4 regions of the Bacillus sp. THAF10 genome follow, and region 4 is predicted to be linked to each of the others. Evidence: riboswitches for the same ligand, from Rfam matches in the RefSeq annotation. Region 4 holds a riboswitch; each other region holds the start of a gene.
The links. Region 4 has a riboswitch for S-adenosylmethionine ahead of FIU87_RS19915 (LLM class flavin-dependent oxidoreductase). Riboswitches for the same ligand answer to the same signal wherever they lie in the genome.
Positions count from the first base shown of each region.

Region 1 (5,248 bases), 780 kb from region 4:
ACATGAAAATGATGATTTGTACGTTAAATAATATATCGAAAAGCTTTGCAGGGAGCCTTGTTTTTGACAATATTTCTCTAGAGATACATGAACATGAGCGCATTGGATTGGTAGGCAGAAACGGTAGTGGCAAAACGACCATCTTTCAACTAATTAGTGGATTCGAAGCCCCTGATAAAGGAGCCATTCACATAAAAAAAGGCACCAAAATTGGATACCTGGCACAAATTCCTTCCTTTCCTTCTAATACAACTGGTGAGGAGGTATTACGCTCTGCATTTGCAGAAACGGTAGAGCTTCAATCAAAGCTCCGTGCCTTGGAAGAACAAATGACGATGGTAACAGAAGAATACCAGTTGAATAAAATCATGCAGGAGTATGGTATTTTACAAGATCGCTTTGGGTTTTTAGGTGGATACGAAATGGAAGCGACCATCTCACGGATAGCAAATGGCCTTAAAATAACCGATCTTCTCCCTCAACCTTTTTCCACGTTAAGTGGCGGAGAACAGACAAAAATCTGTCTCGGTTATATTCTGCTCCAAAATCCTGATGTGTTGCTATTAGATGAGCCAACCAATCACCTGGACATCTTTGCTGTGGAATGGTTGGAGCAATATCTGAAAGAATACCCTGGTACGGTAGTGACCATCTCCCATGATCGATATTTTCTTGACGAAGTTGCCACAAAGATATTGGATTTAGACGATGGTGAAGTACATGTATATCACACAAACTACTCTGGTTTTGTTAAGGAAAAAGAAGAACGTTTACTACTGGAGTTTGCCGCCTATCAAGAACAACAGAAAAAAATCAAAAAGATGAAAGAAGCGATTAAAAGATTAAAAGAATGGGCCAATCAAAGCAACCCGCCAAACGCCGCCATGCACCGTCGTGCCAAAAGCATGGAAAAGGCATTAGATAGGATAGAAAAGCTTAAGCGCCCTACACTGGAAAAGAAAACAATGGGACTTCAGTTTGATGGAGGCGATCGTAGCGGCAAGGACGTGGTTGTTCTAGAAAGAGTGGGGAAATCATTTGGCAATAAAAGGCTGTTTCAAGAAATTAATCTTGCCATTTATTTTCAAGAAAGAGCGGCAATAATTGGGCAAAACGGCTCTGGAAAATCCACGCTTCTAAAAATAATGCTCGGTGACCTTCCCTCAGACAGTGGTCATGTTCAACTTGGTAGCAACGTGAAAATTGGTTATCTGTCTCAGCATGTGTATGAAGATAACCCTAATCAAACGCTAATCGAGGCATTTAGGGAAGACATTTCTATCACACTAGAACAAGCAAGACATGTGCTGGCCAAATTTTTGTTTTATGGAAGTGCTGTATTTAAAAAGGTAGAAAATTTGAGTGGTGGGGAAAAAATGAGACTTCGACTGGCACAACTGATGCATCAAGACATAAACCTGTTGATATTAGATGAACCCACCAACCATCTGGATATCGATTCAAGGGAAGTACTTGAAGATGCTTTGGAGGACTTTGATGGTACCATCCTTGCTGTTTCTCATGACAGGTATTTTTTAAATAAATTCTTCGAAAAAACATGCTGGCTAGAGGAAGGTAAGCTAACTATCTACGAAGGAAATTATCAGTATGCGAAGCAAAAACGGGAGGAAAAACTCTCCCTTATAGTGACTGAGCGACAAGAACGTAAAAAGAAAATCAGTGTTTCTCCAAAACGAAAAATAACTCCAGAGCCTTCATTAGAATGCTTGGAGCAACAATTAGAGAAGATAGAACATGACATTCTGCTAATTGAGGAAAAGATGAGTGTGGAACAGGATTTAGAAACTCTGCAGCATTTACAGCAAGAGCTGGAATCTATGGTAGCTCAGCAGGAACAAATTTATCAAAAGCTTGAAGAAGTAATATAGAAAGGCTCTTTTCTAGAAGATTGTTGTTTTTCCTTCTTTATTCGAAGAAATATTGCCACATGTTTAAATCTCCCTCCACGAAAAGAGCACGATAGCAACGTTGATTACGGATGTCATATCTATACGCAACAGCAACAAAATTTACGAATACATCCTATAGAAAAAACCCCGCCAACACAGCGGGGTTTTTTCTATATTATGCGTTTGCTTGCTCTTTCAGTGTGTCAGCTTTGTCTGTTTGCTCCCAAGGAAGGTCAAGATCGTTACGGCCAAAATGTCCGTAAGCAGCTGTTTGCTTGTAGATAGGACGACGAAGGTCTAGCATTTTGATGATTCCAGCTGGACGAAGGTCGAAGTTATTACGTACAAGCTCCACTAGCTTCTCTTCAGAAACTTTGCCAGTTCCAAATGTATCAACGGCAATGGAAACTGGTTGTGCTACACCAATTGCGTATGCTAATTGAACTTCACATTTGTCAGCTAATCCGCTTGCTACAATGTTTTTCGCTACATAACGAGCAGCGTAAGCACCAGAGCGGTCCACTTTTGTTGCATCCTTACCAGAGAATGCTCCCCCACCGTGACGAGCATATCCACCGTACGTATCAACGATGATTTTACGTCCTGTTAAACCAGCGTCCCCTTGAGGTCCACCAATTACGAAACGGCCAGTTGGGTTAATGAAGTATTTTGTGTTCTCATCAATTAACTCAGCAGGTACGACAGGCTTAATCACGTACTCTTTAATGTTGCGTTGAATACGGTCTAGAGAAACCTCTGGGTGGTGTTGCGTAGAAATAACGATGGTGTCGATGCGAACAGGCTTATCGTTTTCATCATACTCTACCGTTACTTGCGTTTTTCCATCAGGACGTAAGTAAGGAAGAACATCATCTTTTCTTACTTCTGTTAAACGACGAGATAGCTTGTGAGCAAGAGAGATTGGAAGCGGCATTAATTCTTTTGTTTCATTGCACGCAAATCCGAACATTAAACCTTGGTCACCAGCACCGATTGCTTCGATTTCCGCATCAGTCATTTGGCCTTCACGCGCTTCTAACGCTTGGTCAACACCCATTGCGATATCTGCAGATTGCTCATCAATGGAAGTTAAAACTGCACAAGTTTCTGCATCAAAACCATATTTTGCACGCGTGTAACCAATACCTTGAATGGTTTCACGTACGATTTTTGGGATATCTACATAAGTAGAAGTTGTAATTTCTCCAGCAACTAATACCAATCCTGTTGTGACAGATGTTTCACACGCCACACGTGCGTTTGGATCATTTGTCAGGATAGCATCTAGAATAGAATCAGAAATTTGGTCACAAATTTTATCCGGATGTCCTTCCGTTACGGACTCAGAAGTAAATAAACGACGTTGCTTAGTCATTAAAAAAAGTTCCTCCTTTTGTAGATGAAAAGCAGCTTACCCCTCTTCACGTACAATTGTTATAGTTGATACGGATCTCAGTTCCTATGTGATGTACGTTGTTAGCTTGTGTAAAAATAGAAAAAACCTTCCCACAAAATTTGAGGAAAGGTTTAAGTTCGAGAATCAGCCTTTCACTCTTATCGGTCAAGGTCTGTGCCTTGCTCAGGTTTAGCACCTTTTCTCAAGCGACCATACTTGGTCTAAAAATCATAGCGGCGTGCTATTTCGCGCTCGCTCATCCTTTGAGCAGGTTGCTGGGTTTCATAGGGCCTGCCCCTCCACCAGCTCGGAATAAGAGTATCCGTTCAAGGTTTTATATTATCGTAGGAAAACCTTCTATGTCAACAAAAAAGACAAAGAATTCGACAAGGAATTACAGGAAAAAAATACATGCCTTCCATTAGTGTTTCTTTAGATTCGCCAACACTATGAAAACATGTTACTCTGCTTGTAGAACAAATGAAATAAAGCGGTTACATTACCGTTGAATAAGCCTTTTTTTCACAAAATGTTAACGATTTACGATTTATTTTCATAAAATAACCTAATTAGTATGGACTATTAAGTTAAATGTGTTATACTTTTTAACAGATAAGAAAAACAACTAATTTAATATATAAATTGAAGGAGAGTTATCCATGATGAAAACGGTTGGTATCGATAATGGGTTGACAAAATTAGTTTACGGAAGCAATGTTCAGGTACAGCTGTCTGTTCCTCAATTAGTGGAGAAAGTCTTAAGCCGAAACGAAGGCAGCTTAACATCAACTGGTGCTGTCGTGGCAACGACTGGCAAATACACGGGTCGCTCCCCTAAAGATAAGTTTATTGTGGAAGAAGCAATCAGTAAAGAAAAAATTGACTGGGGTAGTGTAAATACTCCTATTTCTGAAGAAGTTTTTGACGCTTTATATCATAAAGTACTTTCATACTTAGAACAAAAGGATGAAATTTTTGTCTTCAAAGGCTTCGCTGGTGCAGATGAGAAGTATCAATTACCAATCCAAGTTATCAATGAATTTGCATGGCACAACCTTTTCGCACAACAATTGTTCATTCGTCCAGATGAAGAACAGCTGGCAAAACATGAAACCGCATTCAGCGTCATTTCTGCCCCAAATTTTAAAGCAGACCCAGCTGTAGATGGTACTAACTCTGAAGCTTTCATTATCATTTCCTTCAGCAAGCGTATTGTCCTGATCGGTGGTACAGAGTATGCAGGAGAAATGAAAAAGTCCATTTTCTCTGTAATGAACTACTTACTACCTGAAAACGGCATCATGCCAATGCACTGTTCTGCAAATGTTGGTCGTGAAGGTGATGTCGCCCTATTCTTCGGTTTATCCGGTACTGGTAAAACAACCTTATCCGCTGACCCTAACCGTAAGCTTATTGGAGACGATGAGCACGGATGGTCAAACACTGGTGTGTTTAATATCGAGGGTGGCTGCTATGCAAAATGCATCGGGTTAACTCGTGAAAAAGAACCACAAATTTTCGATGCCATCCGCTTTGGATCTGTTTTAGAAAATGTGGTCATTGACGGTCAATCTCGTCTCGCTGATTATGATAACTCTACCTTAACTGAAAATACACGTGCTGCGTACTCCCTTGATGCGATGACAAACATTGTTCAACCAAGTATCGCAGGACACCCAACTACTATCGTATTCTTAACTGCTGATGCGACAGGCGTACTGCCTCCAATCAGCAAACTTTCTAAAGAACAAGCAATGTTCCACTTCTTAAGTGGATATACAAGTAAGCTAGCAGGAACAGAGCGTGGCATTACGTCTCCACAAGCAACCTTCTCAACCTGCTTTGGCTCTCCATTCCTTCCGCTACCAGCAACAACCTATGCGGAAATGCTTGGTCAAAAAATTGACGAGCACAACGTACAAGTATATCTAGTAAACACTGG
Region 1 is NZ_CP045403.1:3,125,562-3,130,809, forward strand. Features, by position in the region: gene abc-f (ribosomal protection-like ABC-F family protein) at 9-1,889, shown strand; gene metK (methionine adenosyltransferase) at 2,086-3,285, opposite strand; SAM riboswitch class I at 3,462-3,625, opposite strand; gene pckA (phosphoenolpyruvate carboxykinase (ATP)) at 3,969-5,248, shown strand, end outside.
Region 1: it holds a riboswitch for S-adenosylmethionine, as region 4 does, so the genes downstream of both, metK (methionine adenosyltransferase) here and FIU87_RS19915 (LLM class flavin-dependent oxidoreductase) in region 4, are expected to answer to the same signal.

Region 2 (5,248 bases), 1.6 Mb from region 4:
GTTATAGTCGTTGAAGATCTACCGAATGAATTGCAAAATGGAATTTGCTATGTTCATGTTCGAGATACCGAAAGGGCGTTAGGTCATTTAGCGAACAAATTTTTTGATTATCCATCTACAAAGCTCAGAATTGTAGGAGTTACAGGTACAAATGGCAAAACCACCGTCTCAAGCGTGATAAACAATATCATGCGAAAAGAGGGGTATAAAACAGGTTTGAGCGGAACAATTGAAATTGATATAGATGGAGAAAAATTTGAGAGTAAAAATACCACAAGTGATGTACTGACCATGCAAAGAATGTTAAAAGACATGGTGGAAGCGGGTGTCACGGATGTGGTGATGGAAGTGTCCTCACACGGTTTAGTGTTAGGAAGGCTTACAGGTATCGAATTCCAAAATGGCGTGTTTACCAACTTGACTCAGGATCATCTTGATTTCCACGGGACAATGGAACACTATAAGAATGCAAAAGGGCTTCTTTTCGCACAGCTTGGACAGGACCTTAGAAAAGATAAAGCAGCCATCCTAAATGCTGATGATGAGACAACGAAAGATTATTCGGATATGACAGGCGCAAGAATTATTACCTATGGCATAAAAAACGATGCCGATTTCAAAGCAGAAAATATTCGTTTTGAACAAAGCAAAACAAGCTTTACTCTGATAACAAACTTTGGCGAATTTGAACTGGAAATCCCATTCCTTGGAGAATTCAACGTCTACAATATTCTCTCTGTCATTTGCGTGCTCTGGGACAAAGGTATGCCATTTGAGCGGATTCTAAAACACGTAAATGAAACGACACCTCCTAGTGGTAGGATGGAAACATTCCCAACTGGAGATAGCAGAAATGTAATCATTGATTATGCTCACACGGAAGATGCAATTGGGAAAGTATTAGACAGCATTCGGATGTTTACGACCAATAAGATTATCTCCATTATTGGCACAGGTGGTGGAAGAGATAAAGACAAGCGCCCTAAAATGGGGAGAATTGCAACAGAGAAGTCAGACTTTGTCATTTATACAACAGATAACCCGCTTGATGAGCCTGGAGAAGAAATCGTCGAGATGATGGCAGCTGGCTCCGTTCATGACAACTATGAATGTATTCCTGATAGAGAAGAAGCCATTACCCGAGCGGTTGAACTTGCAGGGAGTGGTGATGTTATCCTTATAGCAGGAAAGGGACATGAAAATTATCAGTTAGTTGGAAAAGAAGTAGTCCCGTTTGATGAAAAAGAAATCACGTTAAATGCAGTAAAAGCCTTCCCATTAACAGATAAAATACCTACAACATAGATGATTGGAACTATTTACTGACTAGAAGGTTGGTTCACAAATACGTGAACCAACAGCTAGTCTTCTTTTTTGTATCTGATTTAAAAGATTGTTGGCAATTAACACTTTAAGCCATTTTAAACCACTTGGTTAAAACTTTCTCCACGAAAAGAACACGACAGCAACGTTGGTATAGAAATATTTTTGTAAAAAACACAAAGGATGGAAGCTTCTTGTTGAAAAAAACCCTTATCTTTTTCATTATTTTCATGATTGTAGTTGGTTGTGCAAAACAGACAGATCAGGCAGTAACCATAGTCGAAGAAGCACCTTTATTAGAGAGAGGTAAAGCAAGGAAAGAGTTTTATTGGTTAGATCAACATAATGTAACGGTAAGAAATGAATGGACACAGCGAGCGCATGAGGTCTCTGGACAAGTGTATGCAGAACCGACAGAATTCTCGGAATACGTTAGTGGTGTAAAAACAAAATTGGATACAAAAGATAAGGTAATTGCTCTTACCCTGGATGCTTGTGGCGGGGAGACAGGCAGCGGCTTTGACGAAGAGCTAATTCATTTCCTTATCACACATAACATTAAGGCTGATTTGTTTATTAATGCAAGATGGATAGATGCAAACCGCGACATTTTTCTAGAGCTCGCAGCAAATCCTTTGTTTACCATTCAAAATCATGGAACCGAACATAAACCTCTTGCCGTTTCTAGACGTAGCGCATGGGGGATAGAAAGTACTACTAGTAAAGAGGAAATTGTAGAAGAAATCATGGGAAATCAGTTAAAAATTTTTGAGCTGACAGGGAAGTTCCCGCAATATTATCGTTCTGGAACTGCCTTTTATGACGATGTTGCAGTAAAAATTGCAGAAGATCTTCATTTGGAAGTGGTGAACTTTGATGTGATTGGAGACGCAGGAGCGACATTTTCAAAAGAACAAGTAGTCGATTCCATGAAAAGTGCCACCGCAGGCTCCGTTATTATTTTGCACATGAATCACCCTGAAAGCGAAACCGCAGACGGTGTAAAGGAAGCTGTTTTAGAATTAATAAATTTAGGTTTCCAATTTGTTCATTTACATGAATATAGATTAAAGTAGTTTTACAGTTCTGTAACAAATGAAGAAGAAGCGCATATTCAATGTGCTACAGGTGACGATAAATTTGGGAGGTAAATAATCGTGACCTGTATTTTTCATTGTCTATTTTCCATTGTTCTATTGTTTAACGTTTCAGCTTGTCAGTCAAAAAACAAAGTAGAGAAGGCAAATGAGAAGTTTGAAGAACGTATTGTGGCAGAAGCTGAATTTGCACATAAATCAATAAAAAACTCGGTGAAATTCATCCATAAATCCCCTAAAAAGGAATTTCCAAAGAAGAAATCACAACTAATACCTGAATTCAAAAGCAGGGGCTTTCGGTGGCTTCGAATGAAGGAAGATGGTATTGACTTTCTTTAAAGGGGATTGCTATAATTGCAAAAAGCTAACACAACACACTGTCTAAATATAATTGTATAACTCTTATCCAGAGTGACTGAGGGAACAGGCCCGAAGACGTCCGGCAACCCTTCAAGAAAAATAATTTCTTGAGAAGGTGCTACATCCTGCAGACTAGTATGTCTGAAAGATAAGAGGAGATAAAAAAACTCTCTTCCTATCGGAAGGGAGTTTTTTTATTTGTATGATGTGATGTAAAAATGTATAGAAATGAGAGGAAATGATGTGAGTATAAAAGACATTCAAAAAGAAATTAGAACAGTCTCCATCGGTAAATTTAAAACAGAAAGTGGGGAAGAGCTTTCTGATGTAGTAATTGCTTATGAAAAAGTAGGAACTCCTACGCTGGGTACCATTCTTGTGTGTCATGCATTAACAGGAAATCATGTTTCAGTTGGGAATCAAGATAACCCGGGATGGTGGGGAGATTTTATTGGATCAGGGCTATATGTAGATACAGACAAATTTCAAGTAATCACGATGAATGTAATCGGGGGTTGTAATGGAACAACAGGACCTACATCGATAAATCCTGCGACAAGAAAACCATATGGTAGTGATTTTCCTGTCATTACCATCCGTGATATGGTGCATGCTCAGTATCAAGGACTAATAACTTTAGGCGTGAAAAATGTAAAAGCCATTATCGGTGGTTCCCTTGGCGGTATGCAAGTGTTGGAATGGGGAATTCTTTACCCTGATTTTGCTGAAATCATTGTTCCAATAGCAGTTACACCCTATTTTACTGATTATGCCCTTGCTTATAATGTAATTGGAAGGCAAGCAATCATAAACGATCCAGAGTTCGATAATGGCCATTATCAAGAAGGAGCAGTGATTAAAGGGCTTGAAATTGCTAGAATGGTTGGTCTTGTTACCTATCGTTCAGATACACTCTTTAATGAACGATTTAAAAGAGAAAAAAAACAAGAGCATGAATTTCAAGTGGACTCCTATTTAAAGTACCAAGGACAGAAATTTTCTCGTCGATTTGATGCAAATAGCTACTTACGATTGTTAAATGCCATGGATAAATTTGATATTGGAGACAACCGAAAGGGCTGGAAAAATGCGTTAAAAGAAATTTCAGCCACCGTTTGTTTTATATCCTTTAAAGGAGACTTGCTTTATCCGGGTTCGTTGGTTAGTAAAGCTGTAGCGTACCTTCAATCTATAAACAAGGATTCGACCCACCTTGAAGTAGAAACGATGTTTGGACATGATGGCTTTTTAGTTGAATTTGAAAAATGGGGAGACACCATTAAAAACCTCATCGAAAAAGATAATACTTGAATTTAGGATATCCCTTCTTTCCTACCTGCTTGTTTCATATATATAGACAAGCAGGTTTTTATTTTGGAGTTCGGCGGAAGGTGGGGCAACGGTGAAAAGAAGTTGGCTAAGTGCTTGTCAAATTGGTGCTGTTTATATAGGGACAATCGTAGGTGCAGGATTCGCTACAGGAAAAGAAATTGTTCAGTTTTTCACTCAGTACGGTTGGATTGGTTTTATTACGATTTTAATGAGTGGGATATTATTTATATGGCTTGGAACAAAAATGATGCTAATGGCAAGCCGAATAAAAGCTAATTCCTATAATGAATTCAATCAATACTTATTTGGAAAATCCGCAGGTGCATTTGTTAATCTGTTTATGCTAGTAATATTAATTTCAGTTGGTGCTGTGATGTTGTCTGGTGCTGGAGCAGTTTTTGAAGAACAGCTTGGCTGGTCCTATCAACTTGGGCTTTTGTTAACTGTGTTTCTTGCAGTAGCCGTTGTAATAGGAGGGGTCAAAGGGCTTGTTGGGGTAAATATTATCGTAGTACCTGTAATGATTTTATTTAGCTTGCTCATCGCTTGTCATGCAATTTTTGAGGATGGTCTAACTTTTATGACTCTAAAGCCGGTCTCAGAAGGAATGAAAGGTTGGCTGGCACCGTTTATGTATGTTGCTTTTAATCTTGCCATGGCACAGCCAGTACTTGTTCCGTTAGCAAAGGAAGCAAAGGATGAATGGGTCATAAAACGTGGGGGATTTCTAGGAGGATTAATCCTGTGCTTTATATTAATTTCCTGTCATATTTCCATTGCATCCTTACCAAATTTTCATACGTTTGAGATACCGATGGCTGAAGTGGTGAAGTTTGGAATGCTGTCCTTTTTCGGCATCTATGTATTCGTAATATATGGTGAAATCTTTACTTCTGTAGTTAGCGATATCTTTGGATTGCAGCGTCAGTTGGAAAGTATGTTGGGGATATCTAAATATCTGATAACTTTCGTGTTGGTCACCATCATTTATATGATTAGTCAAATAGGCTATGGCAGCCTGATTGAACATTTATACCCCTTCTTTGGCTATGTTAGTATGGCATTTCTGCTGTTATTAATTGTAAGAAAATAAACTCAAAATGTTAATGGAACTAGCACTAAAAGTAATAAATCAA
Region 2 is NZ_CP045403.1:1,413,635-1,418,882, forward strand. Features, by position in the region: gene FIU87_RS07450 (UDP-N-acetylmuramoyl-L-alanyl-D-glutamate--2,6-diaminopimelate ligase) at 1-1,305, shown strand, start outside; gene FIU87_RS07455 (polysaccharide deacetylase family protein) at 1,518-2,399, shown strand; gene FIU87_RS07460 (hypothetical protein) at 2,481-2,759, shown strand; SAM riboswitch class I at 2,820-2,935, shown strand; gene FIU87_RS07465 (homoserine O-acetyltransferase MetX) at 3,009-4,091, shown strand; gene FIU87_RS07470 (YkvI family membrane protein) at 4,183-5,205, shown strand; gene FIU87_RS07475 (CPBP family intramembrane glutamic endopeptidase) at 5,208-5,248, opposite strand, start outside.
Region 2: it holds a riboswitch for S-adenosylmethionine, as region 4 does, so the genes downstream of both, FIU87_RS07465 (homoserine O-acetyltransferase MetX) here and FIU87_RS19915 (LLM class flavin-dependent oxidoreductase) in region 4, are expected to answer to the same signal.

Region 3 (5,248 bases), 1.6 Mb from region 4:
GCTTCAGCCAAAATTTCTCCCCAAGGATCAATAATCATGGAATGCCCTGCGAAGGTGTTTTTCGGATCTGCGCCTGAACGGTTGCAAGCAATCACATAACATTGATTTTCAATTGCTCGTGCAATTAGTAACGTTCGCCAGTGTTCCACGCGCGCAAGTGGCCATTCTGCAACGACGAAAATCGCTTTTGCCTGTTTCGTTGTATGGGCGCGAATCCATTCAGGAAATCTTATATCATAGCAGATGAAGCCTGCACAAGCTTCGCCATCTAGCTCAAAAAGCCCGTCTGTTTTTCCGGGTTGTAAAAAGTGGTGTTCATCCATGAGTCTGAACAAGTGAAGCTTGCTATATTCTCCGACCACTTCTCCGTCTTTATTTACTGTTAACATCGTATTATAAATTCCCTTATTTGTTTTTTTGGCAACAGAGCCCCCAACAATATGTGCACCAACTTCTTTTGCAGCTGATTTGAGTAACTTTGTTGTTACGAAACCACCAGAGTCCGCTATTTTATCAAGTCGTTCTAAATCATAGCCTGTCGACCATAGCTCAGGAAGCACGATTATATCAGGGTGTTCTTCCCCAGCTTTCTTTATTAATTCACACACTTTATCAATGTTTTTTTCAGGATCTCCAAAAGCTATATCAAATTGAATACAAGCAATTTTCCAGCTCATAATCTTTCCTCCCTTATAGAAAAAAATGCTTTACAAGTTGATTCTAACAATATATGATTTGTGACTAGGATTTCAAGAATTTTTTAAGTAGGTGGACTAAATGAAGAATTTCCAACAATCTGAACTTTTAGATTCCCTTCCGGTACAGTTTTTTGCCTCTTTAGTGAAAAAAGTGGGAAAAGTAATGGCTCAGGGTCATGATGTTATTAATCTAGGACAGGGAAATCCTGACCAGCCAACGCCTGAACATATTGTAAACTCCTTACAGAACGCTGTTCAAAAGCCACATCACCATAAATATTCCCCGTTTAGAGGGCACTCATTTTTGAAAGAAGCCATCGCGTCATTCTACAAAAGGGAATATGACGTGGATCTTGATCCAGAAAAGGAAGTGGCAGTTCTTTTTGGGGGGAAAGCAGGCCTAGTGGAAATCCCTTTATGCTTGTTAAATGAAGGGGATACCGTCCTTGTTCCTGACCCAGGTTATCCTGATTATTGGTCTGGTGTCGCGCTTGCAAAGGCAAAAATGGAATATATGCCGTTACAAGAAGTATATCATTTTTTACCAAACTATGAAGAGTTAGAGGCAGATGTTTTAGAAAAAGCAAAACTCATGTTTCTTAACTATCCAAACAATCCAACAGGAGCGGTTGCGAACAAACAATTCTTTGAACAAACTGTGGAGCTTGCCACCAAGCATAATATTTGTGTGGTTCATGATTTTGCTTATGGTGCCATAGGCTTTGATGGAGAAAAGCCAATTAGCTTTTTACAAACAGAAGGTGCAAAAGAAGTGGGGATTGAAATCTATACACTATCTAAAACTTTTAATATGGCAGGGTGGCGTGTAGGTTTCGCAATTGGAAACGAAAATGTTATTTCAAGCATAAATCTTTTGCAAGATCACCTTTATGTGAGTTTATTTGGAGCAGTTCAAGAGGCGGCAGCAACAGCGCTATTAGATTCACAAAAATGTGTGATGGATTTAGTGAATTTGTATGAGAAAAGAAGAAATATCCTAATCGAAGGTCTTCAACAACTTGGTTGGGAAGTTACAGCTCCTAAGGGATCTTTTTTCGCTTGGTTAAAGGTTCCTGATGGGTACACATCTGTTACCTTTGCAGACAAGCTTTTACATGAGGCGCATGTTGTAGTTGCACCTGGAGTTGGATTTGGGAAGTACGGAGAAGGGTACGTCCGAGTGGGATTGCTTACAGAAGAGGAAAGGCTGAAAGAAGCAATAAAAAGAATCAGAGAGTTGAAGATATTCTGAAATTTCTGTTGACATCCACGTGAAATGATGGCATAATCGCAACTAGATTTTATAAAAAAATGATCAAAACCTAATTCAATCTTATCAAGAGCAGGTGGAGGGACTAGCCCTATGAAACCCGGCAACCGACTTTTTACAAGCACGGTGCTAATTCTTGCAGCAAATCGCTGATAGATAAGAGGATGTTAGATAACCTAACCTCTTCTTTAGCGAAGGGGTTTTTTGTTTTTTATAGAGCATGTTGAAAGGATGAAGAACATGAGTGAAATAATCGCAACTTACCTGATTCATGATCATAAAGGAAACCTTGAAAAAAAGGCAGAAGGTATCGCGCTTGGCTTAACAATCGGATCTTGGACCGATTTACCGCAGCTTGAAAAAGAACAATTAAAAAAACATAAAGGAAAAGTGGTAAGTGTAAAAGAGCTAGAACCGAGCGAAGTCGTTAACAGCTATTTGCATAAGAACATCACGAGAGGAATTATCCAAATTGCTTACCCTGCTTGGAACTTTAGTAATGATCTTCCAGCAATTCTAACGACAGTTTTCGGAAAGCTTTCCTTGGATGGGGAGATAAAGCTGATAGACTTAACGTTTAACGAGCAACTAAAACAAGCATTTCCAGGGCCAAAGCTTGGCATTACTGGTCTTAGAGAATTAACTGGCGTTTTTCATCGGCCGTTTGTCATGAGTATTTTTAAAGGTGTCATTGGCAGAGATATGAACTATCTTATCCACCAGTTAAAGGAGCAAGCAAAAGGAGGAGTAGATTTTATTAAGGATGATGAGATTCTTTTTGAAAACGACTTCACTCCATTTGAAAAAAGAATAACAGAAGGGAAAATTGCGCTTGAGGAAGTTTACGAAGAAACAGGTCACAGGGCAAGATACGCCGTTAATTTAACCGGTAGAACATTTGAGTTAAAAGAAAAAGCAAAGCGCGCAGCTGAGCTTGGGGCAGATGCACTTTTGTTTAATGTTTTTTCCTATGGTTTAGACACTCTACAAGCGCTTGTAGAGGAAAAGGAAATTTCTATTCCAATCATGGCTCATCCTGCTGTAAGTGGGGCCCTTACTCCATCTGAATTTTATGGAATTTCAAATGAATTGCTACTAGGAAAGCTTTTGAGGTACGCAGGTGCAGATTTTTCGTTATTTCCGTCCCCATATGGAAGTGTCGCACTACCGAAAGAACAGGCTTTAGGAATTCGTGATGCCCTAACCTTGGAGGAGGCACATGTGAAAAAGACAATTCCAGTACCATCTGCAGGAATCCATCCGGGTCTTGTACCTCTTTTATATCAAGACTTTGGGAAGGATGCCATTATAAATGCAGGCGGAGGAATTCATGGACATAAGCTTGGTGCAGCTTCAGGAGGAAAAGCATTCCGTCAAGCTGTAGAAGCGGTGTTAGCTGGTGAGCTGTTAGAAAACTATGCCTCTACTCATGAGGAATTGAAAATTGCCCTTGAACAATGGGGTAATGTTGAGGTCGCACAATGACAACCAAGCAACCAATCATTTTTTGTGACTTTGATGGGACAATTACTAACAGTGACAATATTATTGCCATTATGAAAGAGTTTGCTCCCCCAGAATGGGACGGTATTAAGAATCAAGTGTTAGCCCAAGAAGTCTCCATAAAAGAGGGAGTTGGCAAGATGTTTGCTTTACTGCCTTCCTCTAAGAAACAGGACATTAAGAATTTTATTATGAAACATGCGGAAATAAGAGAAGGCTTTGCTGAATTTGTTTCTTATGCAAAGGAAAAGAATATTCCTTTGTACGTTGTCTCAGGTGGAATCGATTTTTTTGTAGAACCCATTTTAGCCAGCTATATCAGTAGTGAGGACATCTATTGTAACAGCTCTGATTTCTCACAAAATCAAATTAGCATCGTTTGGCCGCACACCTGTGATAATAGTTGTGAAAACGATTGTGGGTGCTGTAAGCCAACTATCATAAGAAGTCTATGTAAGGAAAATGACCGTATCATTGTAATCGGCGATTCGATTACAGACTTAGAGGCTGCAAGGCTTGCAGATCAAGTAATTGCCAGAGACTTTCTAGCAGACAAATGCAAAAACTTGGGCATTCCTTTTTCTAGCTTTGAAACGTTTTTTGATGTGATGGAAATCCTTAAAAAGAGCGAGGTGAGGGCATGAGCACCTTCATTCAAAAATGGAATGAGCTTAGTGAGGTAAAAGCAGAGCTTGCCCAAAGAGATTGGTTTATGGGTACAAGTGGAAATTTGTCAATCAAGGTATCAGATGACCCCTTACGTTTTTTGGTATCTTCAAGCGGGAAGGATAAACGGAAACGAACAGTGGAGGATTTTTTATTAGTTGATGAGCATGGAAAGGCAATTGAAACAAGTACGTTAAAGCCATCTGCTGAAACACTGCTTCATTTAGAAGTGTATCAACATACAAATGCAGGTTGCTCCCTGCATGTTCATACAGTAGACAATAATGTGATATCAGAACTGTATGGTGACCGAGGGAAAATTACATTTAAGGGGCAAGAGATAATTAAAGCTTTTGGAATTTGGGATGAGGATGGAGAAATCACCATTCCTATTATTGAAAATTATGCCGATATCCCTAAGCTAGCTTTAGCTTTTACAAGTTATGTAAACAAGGATAATGGGGCTGTTTTAATAAGAAATCATGGCATTACGGTGTGGGGAAAAACAGCATTTGAGGCGAAAAAACAGTTGGAGGCATGGGAGTTTTTATTTTCCTACCAATTAAAGCTACTAAGTCTCCAAAACTTGTTACCAACTAAAATATCAATTTAATAGAAGGAGGAATTACTAATGGCAGAAATAAGAGTACATAACACTGGTGAGAGAATAAGTGGCAAGGAGCAGGTAGAAGCATTTCTAAGCAGGAATGAGGTTATTTATGAAAACTGGGAAATTGCAAAATTGCCTGGGCACCTCCAAGAAAATTTTACTTTAACCGATGAAAACAAAGAGGAAATTCTAGAAGTGTTTAAGGAAGAAATTGCGGCCATTTCTCTAAAAAGAGGCTATAAATCACAAGATGTTATTTCGTTATCTGAAACAACCCCAAACTTGGAACAACTATTGAAAAACTTCCAGCAAGAGCATCACCACACTGATGACGAAGTTCGATTCATTGTGAGTGGACACGGTATTTTTATTATCCAGGGTAAGGACGGCTCTTTTTTTGATGTAGAATTAGAGCCTGGGGATCTTATATCTGTTCCACCAAATGTACGTCATTATTTTACCTTAATGGAAGACAGAAAAGTGGTAGCCATTCGCATTTTT
Region 3 is NZ_CP045403.1:1,398,699-1,403,946, forward strand. Features, by position in the region: gene FIU87_RS07375 (carbon-nitrogen family hydrolase) at 1-677, opposite strand, end outside; gene FIU87_RS07380 (pyridoxal phosphate-dependent aminotransferase) at 778-1,950, shown strand; SAM riboswitch class I at 2,029-2,131, shown strand; gene mtnW (2,3-diketo-5-methylthiopentyl-1-phosphate enolase) at 2,209-3,453, shown strand; gene FIU87_RS07390 (2-hydroxy-3-keto-5-methylthiopentenyl-1-phosphate phosphatase) at 3,450-4,115, shown strand; gene FIU87_RS07395 (methylthioribulose 1-phosphate dehydratase) at 4,112-4,750, shown strand; gene FIU87_RS07400 (1,2-dihydroxy-3-keto-5-methylthiopentene dioxygenase) at 4,769-5,248, shown strand, end outside.
Region 3: it holds a riboswitch for S-adenosylmethionine, as region 4 does, so the genes downstream of both, mtnW (2,3-diketo-5-methylthiopentyl-1-phosphate enolase) here and FIU87_RS19915 (LLM class flavin-dependent oxidoreductase) in region 4, are expected to answer to the same signal.

Region 4 (5,248 bases):
TTACTCCAAAAATAGCCCCAGTAATACGGTTAATAAGAATGAATGCAATAAGAGCAGCAAAGGCTCCGCCAGCGCGCTCCTTCGCCCATGATCCACCGATGGCCACAGCGAACAAAATATGCAGGTTGGTGATAATACCCCAACCGATATCCTCCATCACTCTTGCAATCGTTTGCACAATTGTGATGTCGCCACCCGTCATGGCAACAAGCTTACCAAACGAAATCATAATTCCGGCAGCAGGCATTACAGCTACCACTACTAGCAATGCTTTCCCGAATTTCTGCCAAAAATCAAAAGACAAAAGATTCTTCATGTTAACAGCCTTCTTTCATTGTGAAGTTATATTTTCTTAAGCAGCGTCCAGCTCCATGCGCCTGAGACTAGCAAATTTCCCACGTCACCTTAAGATAAGGAAACACGAAAAAGCTATCACTCTTCGTGTTTTCTTTATCTCATACGACTCAGTGCAACGAGCCGCAGCAACTAGACAAAGTTTGTACGTCTCAAAGCGGGCGCATTCCGCTTTTGATGTGAAAACGAATTCATTTTTGTGCAAAGGACGTTACTTGTGGTGCAACCGTTTGCATTCTCCTATTCTATGAAATATCCACTCCAATTGCAAGAGGAAAATAATATTATCTATGAAATTAACATATCGGACCCCAATAGGTAAAATGTTATATTTGGAAAACAAAAGTGAGGAAGGAATTTTTAAAACGCAAACTTTGTTGCTATTGCGTATAGTTAAGCGACACGAGATGAACGCTGCTGTCATGCTCTTTTTGTAGAGGCAGTTTTAAATAAGTGTCCATTTTTTCTTCGCTTACCGATTGGAAAAAGTCTTAAAGCTGCCTTTTACCTTATATTTAGCACCAACCTTTTAGAAAAGAGCTTAATAAAAAAACCTATACATGGCAGCAAATTCCTAGTACACTATTGTCGTACTTTTAACTGAAGGTTGGTTACGTAAACTACTTGCTACTGCTTATAGGTAATGCACGCGAGATCAAAGTCGCTTTCGTTTTCTTATCGTTGACGAAAATTTAAACACGTGGCAATTTTTCTTCTCATAAAGATTGGAAAAGTCTTAAAGCGAACTTTTTCCAGGTTTATAGCACCAACCTTTTAGGAAAGAGACTACCTGAAAAAAAGGAGAATTTAATATATATGAAATGGATTATTAGTGTTATTTTAGGAAGCTTGCTTGTTTTAGTTGCTTGTTCTGATGATACGTTAAAAACAGAATCAGAACCCGCTACCTCCACAAGTGAAAAGGAAAATGGGGAAGATCATATCAATTACTTAATGAACCTGCAGATGGAAATGATCTCAGTCGTGAGAAAGCATGTAAAAACGGTTTCCGCTTATGAGGTATCTCAAGGGGAGACTGGTGACCGAGATGAAGCAGTACAAGCAAGTAATCGCATTGCAAACGAATTAAGGGGAATTGAAGTTCCTGCCGAAATTAATTCTGCACTTCAAACGGATATGAAGGATTCGATTGAGCTTTTGGCGCTTTATTTTGAGGAACGTGCTGCGGCGATTAGCTCAGGTGAAGACAAAGCAGATATGGAAGCTGCATTAGGTGAATTTCATGAAAAAATTGGTGCCACGTTTGAAAGCGTCGGCCTCCTCGCTCCTAATTTTGGAAAAGATCTTTATTAAAAAGACACTTTTCGATAAAAATTATTGGAGGCTGGGACAAAAGTGTTTTAGCCTAAGTAAAAACCGAACTGATTTGAGTATTTGATCAAATCAGTTCGGTTTTTTTTAGTATTAAAATATGCTTTTACTCTTTAGACGACACCAGCGGTTGATTGGAGAGCAAGACGTAGACTCCTGCTTAAAGAAGTGGCCAATGTGAGACCCCGCAGGCGATGCCGAGGAGGCTCACGGGTCACCCGCGGAAAGCGAAGTCTTGCACGGAAATCAATAGCGGTATTTAATGTCGGCATTACTATTGTTCGTCTTTTTGTTTGTGTTTTTAAGTTTTGTCCCAGCCTTTTTTTATGTTAAGGAAATTGTGGATAGGGGGAATATCCGCAGAAATGGGAGTTTATCCTTCAAAACGAAGGACTTATCCGCAAAAAAACAAATTTCAGCAAAGTTGCCCTACCATGAATAGTCCAATGTGTTATTTAGGCACACGAAAGACTTGTCGAAACCCTAGTTTCGTGATAGGATTAATTTAAATTAATTTAATAGTAAGACTTCTTATCGAGAGAGGTGGAGGGACTGGCCCTGTGAAACCCGGCAACCACACGTATGTGTAGGTGCTAAATCCAGCAAGACAAACGTTCTTGAGAGATAAGCAGATGTGACGGTTTTATACTCAAACTTCTTCTTATCGGAGAAGTTTTTTGTTTGTCAAAAAGACAATGCAGAAGGGGCGAAGAGCGATGAGGTTTGGGTTTTGGCTGCCGATATTTGGTGGGTGGCTACGGAATGTGGAGGATGAGCAAATGCCTCCCACGTTTGAGTATGCAAAGAAAGTGATACAGCAAGCGGAAAAGCTTGGCTATGATACGACGCTGATTGCTGAATTGTTTTTAAATGATATTAAAGGACCTGAGGAAGATATGCTGGAGGCTTGGTCGACGGCAGCTGCGCTTGCTGCAGTGACGGAAAAAATGGAAATTATGACTGCGATTCGTCCCGGCTTTCATAACCCTGCCATAGCTGCAAAGGCAGCGGCAAATATCGACCACATTAGTAATGGACGTTTCACCCTCAATGTTGTGTCAGCGTGGTGGGAAGAGGAAGCTCGTCAATATGGGGCGATTTTTACCGAGCATGATGAACGCTATGATCGCACAAAAGAATTTATTGATGTGTTAAAGGGCCTGTGGACGGAGGATTCCTTTAGCTACGAAGGACAATTTTATCAGCTCAAGGACACCAAGCTATTTCCAAAGCCTGTGCAACGGCCAAATCCGATTCTTTATGCTGGTGGAGAAAGTCCAAAGGGCAAGGAGGTTATCACGTCGCATTGTGATGCCTATGTGATGCATGGCGGCACAGCGGAAGAGGTCTCTGTAAAAATCACTGAGATGAAATCTAGAAGAGAACAAGCGAATATGCTCCCTTTTCAATCCTTTGGTATGGCGGCTTATGTGATTTGCCGTGACACGGAGGAAGAAGCGCAAGAGGAGCTAGCCAGAATTACGCATGTAAAAGAATCAGCTGCCTACGCGGGCTTCAAAGATTTCACAAGTAAATCCCAGCTGGAGCAACAAATACAGCTTCAGGATTATTCGGTATCAAACCGTGGACTGCGACCAAATTTAGTCGGTACACCAGAACAAATTGCTGCAAGAATAAAAGAATACGAGACTGTAGGCGTTGATTTGCTCTTGCTTCAATTTTCCCCACAGCTGGAGGAAATGGAGCGCTTTGCGAACCAAGTGATGCCCCTTGTTAACAAAAAATAGAATGATTGAAACAACTTATGCAGAAATTGGAGGCGGACACCGTGAAGAAGATTTATATTATTCATGAAAATAGAGAATGGACCACTCACCTTACCAATCGCTTGGAGGAGCTTGGACTACCCTATGAAGAGTGGCATTTGAATGAGGGGATCGTGCCTTTGACAGAGGCACCACCAGAAGGGATTTTTTATAACCGGATGAGTGCTTCCTCGCACACGAGAAACCATCGTTTTGCTCCGGAACTGACTGGTGCGGTATTAAGCTGGTTGGAATTCCATGATAGAAAAGTTTGGAATGGCAGCAGGGCACTACAATTAGAATTAAGTAAAGTGAATCAATATACTGCACTTGAAAAAGCTGGGGTGAAAACACCGAAAACGATTGCGGCAGTTGGAAAGGAAAACATTCTAGATGCGGCAAAGAGAATTGGCACAACCTCCTTTATCACGAAGCATAATCGCGCAGGAAAAGGGCTTGGGGTGCAATTATTCCATTCCACAGCTGCCTTAGAAGAATACCTTCAAGGTCCGAATTTTGAAGAGCCTGTGGACGGGATTACCCTCATTCAGGAATACATCGAGGCCCCAGAGCCGTATATCACGCGCTGTGAGTTTATTGGTGGGAAATTTGTCTATGCAGTACAGGTGGATACGTCTGAAGGCTTTGAGCTGTGCCCAGCAGATGCTTGCCAAATCGGAGATCTCTTTTGCCCAGTTGGAGAAGAGGTCGAGGAAAAACCAAAGTTCCAAATTATTGATCGCTTTAACGATCCAATCCTTGAAAAATATGAACAGTTTTTGCAAGACAATGACATCCAAGTGGCGGGCATTGAATTTATCCGTAACAAAAACGGTGAGATTTTCACCTATGACGTGAACACCAACACAAACTACAATGCAGATGCAGAAAAAGCTGCCGGAAGATTCGGTATGCTCGAGCTTGCGACACTGTTAGGTCACGAGCTAGTAAAGGTTAGCGAAAAAACGCTACACCCTCAAAAGTAAACAAAAAAGCCTGCGACGTCTTGTGGAACGTCCAGGCTTTTTTATGTTTAAAAGAAGAATAAATGTGCCATTAATGCGATAACTGGCAGCGTGATGAGGGTACGTAAAATAAAGATAACAAAAAGCTCCCATAGTGATACAGGTACTTTCGATCCTAAAATAACCCCACCTACCTCAGAAAGATAAATAAGCTGAGTGACGGACACTGCTGCAATTACAAAGCGTGTCAGTTCACTTGGAATGTCTGTTGCCAGTACAGATGGCAGGAACATATCCGCAAAACCAACAATCATCGATTCAGATGCTAATTGGGCATCTGGTATTTGTAGAAGCTGTAATAGAGGAATAAACGGCATCCCAAGCCATGTGAATAGCGGAGTGAATTCCGCTAAAATTAATGCGATAGTTCCAAATGCCATCACGATTGGCGCTACACCCATCCACATATCAAGGACGTTGCGGAAGCCATCACGGAAGAACGCTCCAACACTTTTATTTTGAGAAGCGCGTTCTACCGCTTGTTTATACCCCCATTTTAGTGGAGAGTAGCCAGATGGAATTAGTTCTTTATCACTCTGTTCTTCCCCGTTGTAGTAAGTATCAGGCTTTCTGGATAAAGGCGGAATTCTAGGCATGATAATGGCTGCGACTAATCCTGCCACTGCGACAGTAATATAGAACGGTACAAACATGTTTCCTAATTTCACTTGAGAAATAACAACAAGACTAAAGGTGATGGAAACAACAGAAAAGGTTGTCCCGATTACGGCAGCTTCCCGTTTCGTATAAAAGCCTTCCTCATATTGCTTA
Region 4 is NZ_CP045403.1:3,901,332-3,906,579, reverse strand. Features, by position in the region: gene FIU87_RS19925 (PTS transporter subunit IIBC) at 1-316, opposite strand, end outside; gene FIU87_RS19920 (hypothetical protein) at 1,171-1,668, shown strand; SAM riboswitch class I at 2,215-2,317, shown strand; gene FIU87_RS19915 (LLM class flavin-dependent oxidoreductase) at 2,403-3,434, shown strand; gene FIU87_RS19910 (ATP-grasp domain-containing protein) at 3,476-4,438, shown strand; gene FIU87_RS19905 (YjiH family protein) at 4,486-5,248, opposite strand, start outside.